2 regions of the Allobosea sp. AK1 genome follow, and region 2 is predicted to be linked to the other one. Evidence: riboswitches for the same ligand, from Rfam matches in the RefSeq annotation. Region 2 holds a riboswitch; the other holds the start of a gene.
What was found. Region 2 has a riboswitch for cobalamin ahead of FHT98_RS16105 (CbtB domain-containing protein). Riboswitches for the same ligand answer to the same signal wherever they lie in the genome.

Region 1 (7,870 bases), 260 kb from region 2:
TCGACGCCCGCCCAACGGCCGCGCACGGCCGTGATGAAGCGGGCGAAGAAGAGAATGAGCGCGCCAGCCAGTCCTGCCCCTGCCCCTGCCCCACGCATTCCCCGGTCCCGCCCCCGTTAGCCGTGCAGTGGAGGTAGCGCCTGTTTGGAGTCCTGTCGATATCGGCACCCTTCAAGGCGCATTTTCATTGTTGAGCGTCCGCCAGGGCAGCAGGAAGGACTCGCCGGCCTGGGAGCTGCGCAAGGCGTGAATGCCGAAGACCTGTGCGAGCCGATCATCGTCGAGGACGTCCGCCGGCGCTCCGTCGGCGACCCGGCGACCGTGATCGAGCAGCAGGAGCCGGTCGCAGAAGCGGCCCGCGAGCGTCAGATCGTGCAGCACGACGACCACTCCGCTGCCCTCACGGCTGATCCTGCGTAGCAGTTGCAAGGTGTCGAGCTGGTGCTGAGGGTCGAGCCCTGCCAGAGGCTCGTCCGCGAGGAGATAAGGCGCCTCCACCGCGAGCGCCCGCGCCAGCAGGACGCGACGACGCTCCCCGCCCGAGAGCGTGCCGACAGCGCGACCGGCAAAGCCGGTGACGTCGCAAAGCGCCAATGCCCGCGCGATCGCCTGTCGATCCGCATCCCCCGACTCGGCGAAGGGGCGGCGATGCGGCAAGCGGCCGAGCCCGACCAAAGCCTCGACGGAAAGCGCCCCCGGCGCCTCACCGCCTTGGGCCAGAAAAGCGATGCGCCGCGCCAGTGCCGCTCGCCCCAGCGCGCGCGCCGAGGCGCCGTCGTAATCGACGCCGCCACAGTCTGGCGTGAGCAGTGCGGCCAGCACCCGCAGCAAGGTCGTCTTGCCGGCGCCGTTGGGACCGATCAGACCGAGCACCTCGCCCGGCCGGACCTGGGCATCGACCTCGTGCAGGATCGGCTTGCCGCCGAGCGAAACCGTGATGCCGGACGCCGTGATCGCCATCACAAGGCCTCCCGGCGCAGGCGCTGCACCAGCGCGAAGAGGAAGGGCGCGCCGATCAGCGCGGTGACCACGCCGAGCTTGAGTTCCGGTCGGACCGGCATGAGCCGGACGCCGATATCGGCCGCCAGCACGAGGATGGCGCCGCCGAAGCCGCTCGCAACAAGCAACCGGCCCGGCCGATGACCGACCAGCGGGCGCAAGAGATGCGGCACGACGAGCCCGACGAAGCCGATCGCGCCGGTCACGGCAACCGCGCTGCCGACCGCGAGAGCCGCCCCACCAATCAACCGCGCCCGCAACCAGCCGAGATCGAAGCCGAGGCTGGCCGCCGTGTCCTCGCCGAGGCTCAGCGCATCGAGCGCCGGCGCCGTCGAGGCCAGCAAAACCCAGCCGATCAGCATCAATGGCAGCGCGAGCGCGACATGGTTCATGCTGCGGTCCGCCAGCGAGCCCATCAGCCAGAAGACGATTTCCAGCGCCGCATAAGGATTGGGCGCCAGGTTCAGGGCGAGCGCGGTCGCGGCGCCCGCGAAGCTGTTCAGCGCCACACCTGCGAGGATCAGCGTGGTCGTGCTGGCGCCACGGCCAAGCAGGATGAAGAGGGTCACGGTCGCTACGAGTGCTCCCGCGATGCCGCCGAGCGGCAGGGCGAGCGCAAGGCTGGCGGAGAGCCCGCTATAGAAGGTGAGGACGGCACCGAAGGCCGCCGCGCTGGAGATGCCGATCACGCCGGGCTCGGCCAGCGGGTTGCGCAGCAGCCCCTGCATCGCCGCGCCGGCCATGCCGAGGCTGAAACCGACGAGGGCGCCGAGCAGGGCGCGCGGCAGACGCAATTCATAAAGCACGAGCGCCGGCAGGCTCTTTTGCCCCGCGAGGAGGTCCGTCACCGCCGGGCCGAGCGCCAATGGTGCATAGCCGACGGCCATGGAGATCGCGGTCATCGCCAGAGTGGCGAGGGCAAGCAATCCCAGCAGCGGCGCCGGCCTGATGCCAGGCGAAGCGTCCGGCGTCATGGCTTCTCCTCCACGGCACGCACCAGCAATTCGATCGCGTCGAGCACGCTCGGGCCGGCGCAGGTCCAGAGCCGCGACGGCAGAGCGACGAGCTTCAGCCGGTCGCCAAGCCGATCGATCACCGGATGGTGCAGGATCTCGTGCGCCAGAGACGGCGGGCCGTCCGGCGTCTCGTTCAGGATCAGGATTTCGGCACCGCCGAGCGCCACGGTTTCGAGCGCGATCTGGCCATAGCTCTCGACGCCCAGCTCGGCCGCGATATTGACGAGGCCCGCGCGGGTCAGGATCTCGTCGACGAGCGAGCCGCGGCCGACCGTGAAGCCGCTGGGACGCAGCACGATCGCCCGCAACGGCCGCTCGACACGCCGAGCGGCCAGGGCCTGCAAGCGCCGCTCGATCCCCGCGAGCAAGGCCTGCCCGCGGGCGGGCTCACCGAGAACATCGGCCATCTCGGTGATCTGCGCCTTCATCTCCGCGAGATTGCGGGGAACGCCGAATTCCCTGACGCCGACGCCGACCCGCCCGAGCAGCGAAACCGTGGCGCGCGTCGTATAGGCGCCGGCGACGACGAGATCGGGGTGAAAGCCCAAGACTTCCTCGGCAAGCCCGTGATTGGCCGGTATCAGGCGGGCGGCGCCCGCCATGTTGGCGTTGCGCGGGTCCTGCGACAGCCATGTCACCGAAGCAATCCGCTCGGGATCGGCCAGGCGCAGGACGAGCTCGTCCGTGCACATGTTGAGCGAGACGATGCGGGCCGGGCGCTCGACCGCAGATGCGGCCGATGCCACCGCGCCCGAGAGCGCGATGGAGAGGCACACGCCGCATAGACGACGCAGGACGAGAGGCCGGTTCATCCGCCGATGGCCACCTTGATACCGCCGAAGACGCTGAGGCCCGGCACGAGGAAGCCGACCGGATTCTCCCAGCGCTTGTCGAAGAGGTTATCGACCCGCCCGAACACCGTCACCTTGTCGGTCGCCTTGTACTCAGCGGCGAGGTTGACCAGCGTCGCCCCCTTCCCGCGCATGCGCGGGACCGAGAAGTCGCGATTGCCGTCGACCCAGGAGCCGATATGGATCAGCGTCGCCGAGAGGCTGAGCCTGTCGGTTGGCGTCCAGGTCGCGGTCGCGCTCGCCTTGTGGCGCGGCCGACGCAGCAGTTCCTGCCGGGCGATCTCGTCCCTGGCGAGGGTGAAGGTATAGTCGGCGCGGATGCGGAACTGGGGCGAGATTTCCAGCGCGGCGAAGGCCTCGACGCCCTTCGTTCTGGCCTTGCCGATATTGGCGTAGGAATCGCGCGTGACATTGGTGACGATCAGGTTGTCGATGTCATTCTGGAACCAGGTCGCGCCGAATTGCAGGCGCTTGTCGAAGAGCGGCTGCTCGAAGCCGATATCCCAGCCGCGGCTTTCCTCCGGCTTCAGGTTCGGATTGCCGAAGAAGTTGTAGCCGGGGCGGTAATCGATGAAGAGCTCGCTCAGCGTCGGCGCCTTGAAGCCGGTGCCGTAGCTCGCCTTCAGCTTGGTTTCCGTGCCGGGAATGATGACGGCCGGCGCGATGCGGTACGTCGTATGGCCACCATAGCTGTCGTCATGGTCGCGGCGGATATTGGCCGCCAGGAAATAGCGATCCTCGATATTGCCCTGGTATTCGAGCCAGGCGGCCTTGTTGCCGTTCGAGGCGATGAGGTTCGTCGTGTCCAGACGCTCGCGCTCATATTGCAGGCCCATGATCAGGTTGTGGCCCTTGGTGATCTCGAGATTGCCGCGCCAGTCGAGCTTGGTGCGCTCGCCGAGGCTCTGATTGGGCAGGCCGAGCAGGCCGGTCGTGGCGGACGCCGTCCGCGTTCCCCTGTCCTGGCGCGAATAGGAGACGCCGAAGGTGTTGACGAAGCGCCCGGCGAGCGGGTCCCAGACTACCTCGCCACGGGTGAAGGCCTGCGCATAGTTCTGCAGGGAGCGATAGGGCGAGGGCTTGCTCGGGAAGCCAGTGTCGCCGGTATAGCGCAACTGGCCGTCCTGATAGCGACCGACCCAGTTCAGCGTCAGCGTGTCGGTGAGCGCAAAGCCGAGGCGTCCTGAATAACTGTAATTGTCGAAGATGTTCGGGTTGATCCGGCGGCCGGGTGGCACGAGGTTCGGCGGCGTCACCTCGGTTCCGTCGGCGCGGAAATGGCTGGCGTTGAAGGCGTAGTTGAAGCGCGCATCGCCGCCGCTGAAGCCGAGGGACTGGTTGAAGCTGCCGTGCGACCCGCCTTCGACGCGCGCCGTCATCTTCGGTGGTCCCTCGCCGCGCTTCGTGGTCACGGAGATCACGCCGCCCAGCGCATTCGCGCCATAGAGGCCGCTCTGGGGACCGCGCAAAACCTCGATGCGCTCGATATCCTCGGTCAGCATCGAGCCGAAATCGAAGGAGCGGTTCGGGGCTGAAGGATCGTTGGCCTCGATGCCGTCGATCAGCACCTTGACGTGGTTCGAGTTGGTGCCGCGCATGAAAACCGAGGTCAGGCCGCCCGGCCCACCGGTCTGCACGATGTTGAGACCGGGCACGGCGGCGAGTGCCTGCGGCAAGGTGCGGCGCTGCTGCTGTTCGATATTCCTGGCGGTGATGACGGTGACGGCGCTCGCGACTTCGCGGGCAGGCGTCGGCGTTCCCGTGGCGCTGACGACGATCTCGTCGAGCGCCATCGTGGCGGGAGCGTTCTGGGCGAAAGCCGGGGCTGCAGCGCCGGCAATGGTCAGACAGGACACGGAGAGCAGCAGGCGGCCGCGTCCGGCGGCCGGAAGGAAGACGTTCACGATGGAGACCTCGGGCGTTGACGTCAGTGGCACGTCACCGCGAACGCGATCTCCCATCAGCCGTACGATAGACGGCGAACGGTCGAATCAGCGATCGGCGCACCCCGGCCGAACGTGTCCGCGTGTGACCACGGCTGACGGCAGGTCTCCTGGCTCGCGGGTCGTTGCCTTTCGCCGCCTTCCCAGGTCCGAGGCCCCAGTGGCGTATGGCGAAAGGCTCGCCGCTTACAGTTGCGGGGGCAGCCGCGGCATGGGGTGGCTCGCCACCCGCACCGCGTTCCCTTTTGATCCCGTGAGGGAACCGTCGCGCTCAGGCTTATGGGGAGATCGGGCCGGCGTCAAACGGAGGCTCTCGATCCCGCTTTCCGCCGTGGGACCTGATGCCGTTTTCCGTCACGATATGGCGCATCGGGATGTCGAAGCCATGCGGGTGGATCGTCGGCATCTCCGCCATCTCGTAGCCGACCCCGACCGCGATCGTGGCGGACGGCAGGGCGGCAAGCGTGCGGTCGAAGAAGCCGCCGCCATAGCCCAGCCGGTAGCCCTGCGCGTCGAAGCCGACCAGGGGCGCGATGACGATCCGCGGGAAGACCGGTTCGCCCGCGGCCGGCCCGGGGATGTTCCAGACGCCGCGCTCCAGACGCTCGCCCTTGCGCCAGAGCCGGAACAGCAGGGGCTTGCCGCGCTCGACTACGACCGGCAAGGCAGCCAGACCGCGGCGCTCGCGCAGATCGCGGAACCAGTCGCGCAGGTCCGGCTCGCCGCGGAACGGCCAGTAGCCGCTGACGAGGACGCCGGCGGGATCGCCGATCAGGGCGTCGAGATGACCGGCGATCCGACGCGCAAGCGCGTTTCGCGTGCGCGCCGACATCGCCAGGCGGGCTGCGATCAAGCGCGCTCGCTCGGACCGCCGCCATTCCATCAGGCTCGGCTCGGGCAGGTTCTCCCCGACATTTCGCGACGGCGGCGTCAACCCGGAATAGGCCGGATCGACCTCATGCAGCAGGCAGGCCGGCGAGGCATAATCATTCAGATCGTCGTCGCCCTTGCCCATCGGTTTCCGGCCTCCGTCGCCACAACGCGCCAGCCACCCTCGGCGCGAGCGAGGCGGCGCGCGAAGGTCCGGACATCGGAGCCGCGGCGCATGAGCATTCTGCGCAGACAGGTCATGCAATCAACCGAATTCAGGGTTGATCGAATATGGCAACCTTCGATGAAGGCCACTCAGAAACACCGAATTCGCCGGCACCTCCGGTACCCATCGGAAACGGAAATGCTCTATGCTGCCGGGATCAGAAGCAGATAGGCACCCGCTCGATGCTGGCCGAGACACCGCCCCCCGCGAGCGTGGGCGTCACCGTAAAACTCTACGACGATCTCTCCTCGGCCATCATTTCCGGGGAGATCGCGCCCGGCGAGAAACTGAGCGAACCGGCCATCGCCCGCCGCTTCGGTGTCAGCCGCGCACCGGTCCGCGAAGCCATCCGGCGGCTGCAGGAACGCGGGCTCGTCACCTATGTCGCCAACCAGGGCGCGCGCGTCGCCGAGCCGAGCGCCGCCGAGTTCCTCGCCCTGCTCGACGTGCGCGAGGCGACAGAGGGCATGGCCGCCCGCCTCGCGGCCGAGAGCATGAGCGAAACCGAGATCGCGGCGCTCGATGCCCTGGTCCGGGGGCATCGCGACGGTATCGAGCGCAACCCGATGGGCGCCTATCTTCAGGACGAGCCGGAGGCCGATTTCCACCGCCGGATCGCGAAGGGCAGCGGCAACCCGATCCTGGCCGAACTGCTCTGCGAGCAGTTCTACCCGCGCCTGCGCCTGTGCCGGCGCCTGCATTCGACCGTGCCGGGCCGCGGCCGCGAGGCCTGGCGCGAGCATATGCGGATCACCGAGGCGATCAGCCATCGCGACGGCGAGCTCGCGGAAATCCTGATGCGGCGCCATATCCGTGCCGCCCGCATGGCGCTGCAAGCCGCGCTGGCCGCGAATGTCGGTACCAAGCCAGGCAAGCGCCGGACCGGAGCGAAGCGCTAACCTGCTCGGCCCGCAGAGGTCGCCGGCTCTTCTTCGGCACTGGCGCGTCGGCGCAGGCGCGCGAGCACGGGCGGTACGATCAGCACCAGCGCCGCGACCGCAAGCAGTGTCGCCGCGATCGGCGTGCCGACCAGGACGCTCCAGTCGTTCTGGCTGACGGCGAGCGCACGCCGGAGCTGGATTTCCGCCTGCGGGCCGAGGATCAGCCCGATCAGGGCCGGCGCGATCGGGAAATCATGGACGCGCGCGACATAGCCGACGAGGCCAAGCCCGCACATCAACGCCAGGTCCATCCAGGAGGTCGACAGGCCCCAGACGCCGACCATCGCGAAGACGACGATGCCGCCATAAATGTATTGCCGCGGGATCAGCAGCAGCCGGACCCAGATGCCGACCAGCGGCAGGTTCAGGATCAGCAGGATGACGTTGCCGATATAGAGCGAGGCGATCAGGCCCCAGAGCAGGTCCGGGTTGGTGGCGAACAGCAGCGGGCCGGGCTGAAGCCCGTAGTTCTGGAAGGCAGCGAGCAGCACGGCCGCCGTCGCGGTGGAGGGCAGGCCGAGCGTCAGGAGCGGCACGAGGATGCCGGCCGCGGCCGCATTATTGGCGGCCTCCGGCCCGGCGACGCCTTCGATCGCGCCCTGACCGAACTCCTCCGGATGCGGGGTCAGGCGGCGCTCCAGCGCATAGGAGAGGAAGGTCGGGATTTCCGTCCCGCCCGCCGGCAGCGCACCGATCGGAAAGCCGATGACGCTGCCGCGCAGCCAGGGCTTCCAGGAGCGCTTCCAGTCCTGCTTCGTCATCCAGCTGCCGCCGGAGAGCGGGTTGATCGCGGCCGGTGCAGCGCCGCTGCGGCTCGCGACATAGAGCGTCTCGCCGATCGCGAAGAGCGAGACCAGCACGACGGTGAAGGGGATGCCGTCGAGCAGCTCGAGCGTGCCGAAGACCATGCGGGTCTGGCCGGTCTGGGTGTCGATGCCGATCGTCCCGAGCGCGAGCCCGAAGAACAGCGCGGCGAAACCCCGCACCATCGAACGCCCCATCACCACGGCGACCGAGGTGAAGG
Region 2 (7,870 bases):
CGCGCGGGCTGCCGACCGGCACGGCTTGCAGGATCGGGCAATCGGCGCCGTCGAGCACGAAATCGGCACCTCCACGCGCGGAAAAGGCGGTGGTGGTGACGATCAGAGCCGGCTTGCGTATTGCGATCAGCGCCGCGAGTTCGGCCGTGGCCGACGGGTCTTTCAGGCTGGTCAGCGCGAGCGGGAGGGGGGCGAGATCGCGGGCGGCGAGGGCGGCGGCGACCGCCTCGCCCATGGCGGTATCGCCGGCCGCGACGCCGGAGCGATATTGCAGGACCGGGACGAGCGGCTTGTCGGCGGAAAGGGCGGCGAGCGCTTCGCGCCAGGGCAGGGGCGTGCCGTTGCGGCTGAGCGCGAAGAAGGAGGGCAGCGTGAGCGGAGCGAGGTCCTGCGCGTCGTGCGACGCGGCCAGGTATCGCTCGATCAGCCCGAGCAGCCGCCGCATGTTCGCGGCGCCGCCGCCAGCCTGGAAATAGGCCAGCAGTTCGGCTGCGAAATCCGCCGGCACCGTCGCATGCTCGCCGAGGCGCGGGTCGTCGCGCTCGTCGCCGGGCAGGATCGCAAGCGGAATGCCGCGCTCGCGGCAAGCCGCGCCGAGCTGCTCGATGCCGTAGCGCCAGTAATCGAGCCCGCCGAGGCAGCGCAGCAGCACGAAGCGGCATTGCGCAACCGTCTTCTCGATCAGGAAATCGACCGAGAGGGGATGCTTCAGGCGTCGGAGCGGCGCGAGCCGCACCGACAGGTTGCTGTCACCTGCCGCCACCGCCAGCGCCGAGAGGTCGCTGTCGGTGAAGGACAGAACGAGCACATCTCCCGGTGGCAGGGCGAGATCGACGGCGTCCGCGCCGTCGTCGAGCCTGATCTCGCTGGTCGGGAGGAGGTGCATCGGCCGATGTTACGCCCCCGCGAGAGCCGCTTCCACGGCCTTGAGATCGAAGCCCTTGAGCCCGATAACGGTGAGGCGGCCGTCGCGCGGCTCGCTCGCACCCCAGGCCCGGTCGAAATGATGACCGACGCGGCGGCCGACGCCCTGCACGACGAGGCGCATCGGCTTGCCCGGTACGGCTGTGAAGCCCTTGAGCCGCAGCACGCCCTCGGCCTCGGCGGCCTTGGCAACGCGCGCTGTGAGGTCTTCCGGGGTGAGCCCGGCCGGCAGCGGCAGGGCGACTGAGTCGAAATCGTCATGGTCGTGGTCGTGCTCGCCCTCGCCGTGATGCGAGGGGCGGGCGGCGAGATCGCTCTCGGCAGCCGCGCCGAGGCCGACGATCAGCGTCGGCTCGACCTTGCCATGGGCGGTCTCGACGATCTTGATCGCCTTGGGCAGGTGTTCGGCGATCTCGGCCTTGACCCGCGCCCGGCGGGCCTCGTCGACGAGGTCGCTCTTGTTGAGCAGGATGAGGTCGGCGCAGAGGATCTGGTCCTCGAACACCTCCTCCAGCGGGTTGTCGTGCTCGACCGAGGCGTCGGCAGCCTTCTGCGCCGCGAGTGCCTCCGGATCATCGGCGAACTGGCCCTCGGCCACGGCCGGGCCATCGACCACGGCGATGACGCCGTCGACCGTGACGCGCGAGCGGATCGCCGGCCAGTTGAAGGCCTGCACCAGCGGCTTCGGCAAAGCGAGGCCCGAGGTCTCGATCAGGATATGCTCGGGCGGGTTGGGCCGGTTCAGCAGCTTCTCAAGCGCCGGCACGAAATCGTCGGCGACGGTGCAGCAGATGCAGCCGTTCGGCAATTCGACCACGTCCTCGTCGCTGCAGCCGGCGATGCCGCAGCCCTTGAGGAATTCGCCGTCGAAGCCGAGATCGCCGAATTCGTTGACGAGCACGGCGAGCTTCTTGCCCTGCGCATTCTCGAGGAGATGGCGCACCAGCGTCGTCTTACCGGCGCCGAGGAAGCCGGTGATGATGGTGCAAGGCGTCTTGCCGAGATTGGCGGTCTGCGGAGCGTTCATGATGTCATCCTTGCTGGCGCGCCGGCAGAGGCGGCACGCGTGCGACCACGCCCTTGCGGAAGGACTGCGGCCGCTCTTTCCAGGGAACGATGCCGTTGGCGCTGGCGGCATAGGCCTCCGCCGCGCCGACGATCTCGTCGAGATGGGTGTCGGTGTCGAGATCGCCGATCAGATAGGTCCATTTGCCGTCGGCGCTGAGCGCGATGGTGCAGGGCCGCTTGCAGACGCAGAGGCACTCGACGGGCAGCACGGGGATCGTGCTGCCCTTGGCTTTGAGCTGTGCGGCGAGGCGCTCGGCCAGTGCCAGACCCGGCTGGTCGTAACCCTCCGGGAGATCGGCGCGGGCACGGCGGCAGGCCGTGCAGACATGAATGGTGAGGTCGCCCTCGGACATGGCTTGCTTTCAGGCTTCGGCGGCCCGGCGGGTCGCCCGTGGCCAGAGCACGCCGACCATGAAGGCGGTGACGAGCCAGAGCGCGGCCTGGATGCCGAGCGAGAGCGCCGCGAAATGGGCGGCGACCTCGGCCGGAACCTTGCTCTCCGGCGCGGCCGGATGCGGCGCACCGACGACATGCGGGAGCAGGATCAGGACGATCGCCACGAGCTTCAGCCAGGGCTGATCGAAGCGCAGGAACAGGAACAGCCCGACCCCGGTGGCGATGGCGGTCCAGAGCCACCAGAGCTGGCGTTGCTCCAGCGCGGCCGAGGCTGCCCCCGGCAACTCCGGCGCGAGCCCCATCGCCGGCGCGAGCCCCAACGCCAGGAAGCCACAGGCCCCCCAGACGAGGGCGCTGCGCTGGTCGATCCTGTCGCCCGCCGCGATCATGCCCGCGAGCAACAGCGCCGCGAAGCCGATCGCGGTCGCGATCGTCACCGCGCCGGTGAAGAGGGTGCGCTGGAAGCCGTCTTGCGGCTTCCATTCGGCATGGTCGTGGCCGGGGGCGTCGCCGGCCGGGCCATGCGCGAGGATGAGTTTCGCCTCGCCGTCGAACGCGGCGAGCGTCGGCGCTTTCAGCGCCAGCGCCGCCTCATAGGTCTCGGCCTTGAGGATCAGCGGGGTGGTGGTGACATGCTGCAAGGCGGCGACGATCAAGCCAGCCAGAAGCCCGGCCAGAATGCTGACCGTGAGAACACGCGTGATCATGGATGCTTTCCCTCAGTGGCAGGGAAAGGCGAGGCCGTGACGGGTGTCGTGCGCGGCGTTGTGGACATTGGTCGAGGCCGCGAAGCCGGTCGTGTAGATCAGCGCGACGCCGATCACGAGCGCGGCTGCGACCGCCTTGACGCGTTCCGAAACGCTGAGTGTGGGGGTGGAAACCGAAACGGTGTTCATATGCGTTCTCCGTGGCCGCCCCGCCGGCAGCCGGTTGGATCTCTGCGGGTTGACGGCAGGTCTCCTGGCTCACGGACTTCGCGTCCCTTGCCGCCTTCCCGGAGCGAGCGCTCCAGTGGCCGATGGCGAAGGACATCCGCTTACAGTTGCGGGGGCAGCCGCGGTCTCGCACCGCGTTCCCTTTTCACCTCCTCGCGGAGGCACCGTCAGCGACGATCATTAGCCTTCGCCGTGCCGCTGTGCAATGCAGGATGGTCTTTTGAACCCTGCTTCCACGATGCCGAACGAAATTTCCCACCTCACCCTCGTCCTCGGCGGTGCCCGCTCCGGCAAGAGCCGCCATGCCGAGGCGCTGATCGAGGCTTGTCCAGCGCCCTGGAGCTATATCGCCACCGCCCAGGCTTATGACGACGAGATGCGCGCGCGCATCGCCGAGCATCGCGCCCGCCGCTCGGCCGGCTGGCAGACGGTCGATGCGCCGCTCGACCTAGCCGAGGCGATCGCCGCCCAGCCGGCGGGCCGGCCGGTTCTGGTCGATTGCCTGACACTCTGGCTGACCAACCTCATCCTTGCGGAGCGCGACACGGCCGCTGCGCGCGAAGTTCTGATCGCCGCTTGCGAGCACGTTTCCGCCCCGCTCGTCCTGGTCGGCAACGAGGTCGGGCTCGGCATCGTGCCGGAGAACGCGCTCGCCCGCCGCTTTCGCGACGAGGCCGGGCGCCTGCATCAGGCGCTTGCGGCGCGTGCGGCCAGCGTGGTCTTCATGGTGGCCGGATTGCCGATGCGCGTGAAATGATGCGGATTAGATAATGACCAACACCGAAGACGCCGCCCGCCACAAGGCGAAGATGGAGAAGCGCAAGGCGGTACAGGACGCCGAGGTCGCCTCCAAGACGCTCGAGAAGGGGCTGCTGATCGTCAATACCGGCCCCGGCAAGGGCAAGTCGACGGCGGCTTTCGGACTGATCCTGCGGGCGCTCGGCCATGGCTGGCGGATCGGCGTGGTGCAGTTCATCAAGGGCGCCTGGTCGACCGGCGAGCGCAAGGCGCTCGAAGCCTTCGGCGATCAGGTGAGCTGGCACAGCATGGGCGAGGGCTTCACCTGGGAGACGCAGGACAAGGCTCGTGACATCGCCGCCGCCGAACGCGCCTTCGCCAAGGCGAAGGGGTTGATGGCCGATCCCGGGATCAGGCTGCTGGTGCTGGACGAGCTGAACATCGCCCTGCGCTACGACTATCTGCCGCTGGCCGAGGTCGTGACGACGCTGGCGGCGCGCCGGCCGGACCTGCACATCGTCGTCACCGGCCGCAACGCCAAGCCGGAGCTGATCGAGGTAGCCGATCTCGTCACCGAGATGACGCTTGTGAAGCATCATTTTGCTGCCGGCGTGAAGGCGCAGGAAGGCATCGAGTTCTAAAAGCGATATCTCACTGGCTGCCGGCTCTCCGCAACGGAACGAACGCGAGCGGTTCTCATGCGTTCTTGCCCTCGATCATCGTTTTCGGGGGTGGGCCATGAGTGGTTTTCTGTGGGGAGAGCTGGATCTCCTGCTCAGGCTGCTGGCAGGGATGGCTGCCGGCATCGTCGTCGGCTGGGAGCGGACCAACAAGCAGCGGGCGGCAGGAATCCGCACCTTCGGTCTGGTCGGATTGGGCACGGCCGCTGCCGTGACGATCTTCAGCGAACCGCATGAGGCGGATGCCGCCAGCCGCGTCGTCCAAGGGCTGCTCACCGGAATCGGTTTCCTGGGTGCGGGCGTCATCGTCCTGCGCCGGGGCCATTCGACGCCGACGGGCCTGACTACGGCCGCAGCGATATGGGTCACCGCCGCGCTCGGTTGCGCCGCCGGGCTCGGCGATCATGCCATCGTGGCGTCGGCAACGCTGCTCGCGCTCGTCCTGCTCGCCATCGATCATTCGGTCGAGCGCTTGGCCGGTCGTGGCGGGGCGGGCGAACACCGCAGCGCGCCGCCCTCCTGACCGCTTGGGCCGGCTCGATTCCGGTATCGAGGTCCGCAGAGCAACCCGGACGTCGGGTTGCTCTGCGCTGCGTTGATCTCCCAATGGCCGCCCCTTGACGACGGCAAGCCATAGTTTCAAATTGAATCCGAATTCAAATTCAATTTTGAGGCCGCGGATGGTTGGCACCCAATCGAAGCAACCGCGCAAGGCTGGTAAGCGCGAGGCGATCCTCGCCGCTGCGCGCGGAATCGTTTCGGAGGTCGGCTTCCAGGAAACCTCGATCGCCGCGGTGGCCTCCGCCAGCGGCGTCTCGACCGGCAGCGTCTATTCCTATTTCGCCTCCAAGGCCGAGTTGATGGCCGAGATCGTTGCGGCCGTATCCTCGCGCGAGCTTGCCGTGCTGCGTGAGATCGCCGCGAGCGACGCCCCCGTGGCCGAGCGACTGACTGCTGCGGTGGAAGCCTTCGCCCGCCGCGCTTTCGCCAACCGCCGCCTCGCCTGGTCGATGATCGCCGAGCCCGCCGATCCGGCCGTCGATGCGACGCGGCTGGACTATCGCCGCGAGATCGCCGGCATTTTTCGTGCGCTCGTCGTCGAGGGCGAAGGGCAGGGCGCCTTCCGCCCCGTCGATCCCGATGCCGCTGCGGCGATGATCGTCGGCGGCTTCATGGAGGCGCTGATCGGTCCGCTTTCGCCGGACCGTCCGATCACGCCCGAGCGCGGACGCGAGATCGCGGCGGCGCTCGCCGATCTCTCCCTTGCCGCGCTGATTTCCCGAGAAGGACAGGCCGCATGACCACGCTCGATGCCTACGGCTACGACACGCACGAAGTCCTGAACCAGGCGCCGGCGCTGGCAGATTACGACGCTTTCGCCGCGGACCCTGCGCTCGGCAGCATTCTCGACGCTTTCGGCGCCGGCTGGTTCCGCGGACAGGCGAGCGTGGTCGGCGGTCATGTCGGCTCGCAAGCGGTGCAGGATCTGGCGCGGCAGGCCAATCGCAGCCTGCCGGAATTGCGCACGCATGACCGCTGGGGTCGGCGCGTCGACCAGATCGAGTTCCATCCGGCCTGGCACGAATTGATGGAGCTCGCGATGCGCGACGAGTTCCATTCGCTGTGCTGGACCAAGCCACGAGCCGGCGCACAGGCGGCGCGGGCGGCGGTCTCCTATCTCTGGAACCAGGGCGAGAACGGCATCTGTTGTCCGCTCGGCATGACCTATTCGGCGATCCCCGTTCTGCAGCGCGACCCGGCGCGCTGGGCCGAGTTCGGTCGTTTGATCACCTCCTCCGATTACGACGGTCGCCCCTTGCCGGCTGCGCAGAAGCGCGGCGGCACGGTCGGCATGGCGATGACCGAGAAGCAGGGCGGCTCGGACCTGCGCCAGACCCAGACGGTCGCGACCCGCAATGCCGACGGCACCTATTCTCTCACCGGCCATAAATGGTTCTTCTCCGTCCCGCATTCCGACGTCTTCCTGACGCTGGCGCGCACGGAAGAGGGCGTCTCCTGCTTCGTTGTGCCGGGCTGGCTGCCGGACGGGTCGCGCAATCGCCTGCAGATCCAGCGGCTCAAGGACAAGTGCGGCAACAAGTCGAACGCTTCCTCCGAGGTCGAATTCCGCGGCGTGATCGCCCATCTCATCGGCGAGCCCGGCCATGGCATCCGCGCCGGGCTGGAGATGAATCACTATACGCGGCTCGATTTCGCCGTCGGCTCGGCCGGTTTGATGCGTCATGCGGTGGCGCAGGCCGCGCATCACACGGCGCACCGCCGCGCCTTCCAGAAGGCGCTGATCGACCAGCCGATCATGGCGAATGTCATCGCCGACCTCGCGCTCGAAGCGGAGGCTTCTGCCTGGCTCGCCTTCCGCTTCGTCCATGCGCTCGACCGCGAGGGCGACAGTGAGGCGGAGAAGCTCATCGGCCGCATCGGCGCGCCGATCGCCAAATACTGGAACTGCAAGCGCGCCACGCCGGTCGTGGTCGAGGCGCTCGAATGCCATGGCGGCAACGGCTTCATCGAGGACCACCTGATGGCGCGGCTCTATCGCGAGGCGCCGCTCAACGGCATCTGGGAGGGCACGGGCAATGTCGTCTGCCTCGACGTTCTCCGCTCGATCCGCCGCTATCCGGATTGCGTGCCGGCCCTGCTCGACGAGTTGCGCGCCGCCCGCGGCAGCGATCCCCGCTACGACGCGTTTATCGCCGAACTGGAAACCGACCTCGTCGATGTGCTCCGCCACGAGCATCTGGCCCGGCGCTTCGTCGAGCGCATGGCGCTCGGGCTCTCGGCCTCGCTGCTGATCCGTCACGCGCCGCATGCGGTTGCCGACGCCTATGTCGCATCGCGATTGGCCGGCGGCTGGTCCGGTCATTTCGGCTCGCTCCCGCAGGGCGCCGATCTGCAGGCGATCGCGCGGCGGGCCGTGCCGGTGCCGAACTGAGCTTCAGAGCAGCGTCAAGGCCGCGAACAGCGCCGCCAGCGCCCAGAGCAGGCCGCAGGAGCGCTTGTAGAGCGTGAGTGCCCGGCGGATATCGGCCGCGTTGGCCTCGGCCCGGCCATCGCCCATCCAGTGGTCCTCGACGCGGGTCTCGCCATAGGTGCGCGGCCCGGCGAGGC

Region 1: another riboswitch for cobalamin. It lies ahead of FHT98_RS14905 (TonB-dependent receptor plug domain-containing protein); the one in region 2 lies ahead of FHT98_RS16105 (CbtB domain-containing protein).

The regions. Positions count from the first base shown of each region.
Region 1 is NZ_VFMG01000001.1:3,026,035-3,033,904, reverse strand. It holds gene FHT98_RS14925 (lysophospholipid acyltransferase family protein) at 1-98, opposite strand, end outside; gene FHT98_RS14920 (ABC transporter ATP-binding protein) at 172-960, opposite strand; gene FHT98_RS14915 (FecCD family ABC transporter permease) at 960-1,973, opposite strand; gene FHT98_RS14910 (ABC transporter substrate-binding protein) at 1,970-2,827, opposite strand; gene FHT98_RS14905 (TonB-dependent receptor plug domain-containing protein) at 2,824-4,770, opposite strand; cobalamin riboswitch at 4,893-5,091, opposite strand; gene FHT98_RS14900 (5-formyltetrahydrofolate cyclo-ligase) at 5,087-5,824, opposite strand; gene FHT98_RS14895 (GntR family transcriptional regulator) at 6,088-6,804, shown strand; gene FHT98_RS14890 (tripartite tricarboxylate transporter permease) at 6,801-7,870, opposite strand, start outside.
Region 2 is NZ_VFMG01000001.1:3,290,890-3,298,759, forward strand. It holds gene cobN (cobaltochelatase subunit CobN) at 1-886, opposite strand, end outside; gene cobW (cobalamin biosynthesis protein CobW) at 896-1,951, opposite strand; gene FHT98_RS16095 (DUF1636 family protein) at 1,956-2,345, opposite strand; gene FHT98_RS16100 (CbtA family protein) at 2,355-3,095, opposite strand; gene FHT98_RS16105 (CbtB domain-containing protein) at 3,108-3,284, opposite strand; cobalamin riboswitch at 3,322-3,506, opposite strand; gene cobU (bifunctional adenosylcobinamide kinase/adenosylcobinamide-phosphate guanylyltransferase) at 3,562-4,080, shown strand; gene cobO (cob(I)yrinic acid a,c-diamide adenosyltransferase) at 4,094-4,702, shown strand; gene FHT98_RS16120 (MgtC/SapB family protein) at 4,800-5,264, shown strand; gene FHT98_RS16125 (TetR/AcrR family transcriptional regulator) at 5,422-6,042, shown strand; gene FHT98_RS16130 (acyl-CoA dehydrogenase family protein) at 6,039-7,694, shown strand; gene cbiB (adenosylcobinamide-phosphate synthase CbiB) at 7,698-7,870, opposite strand, start outside.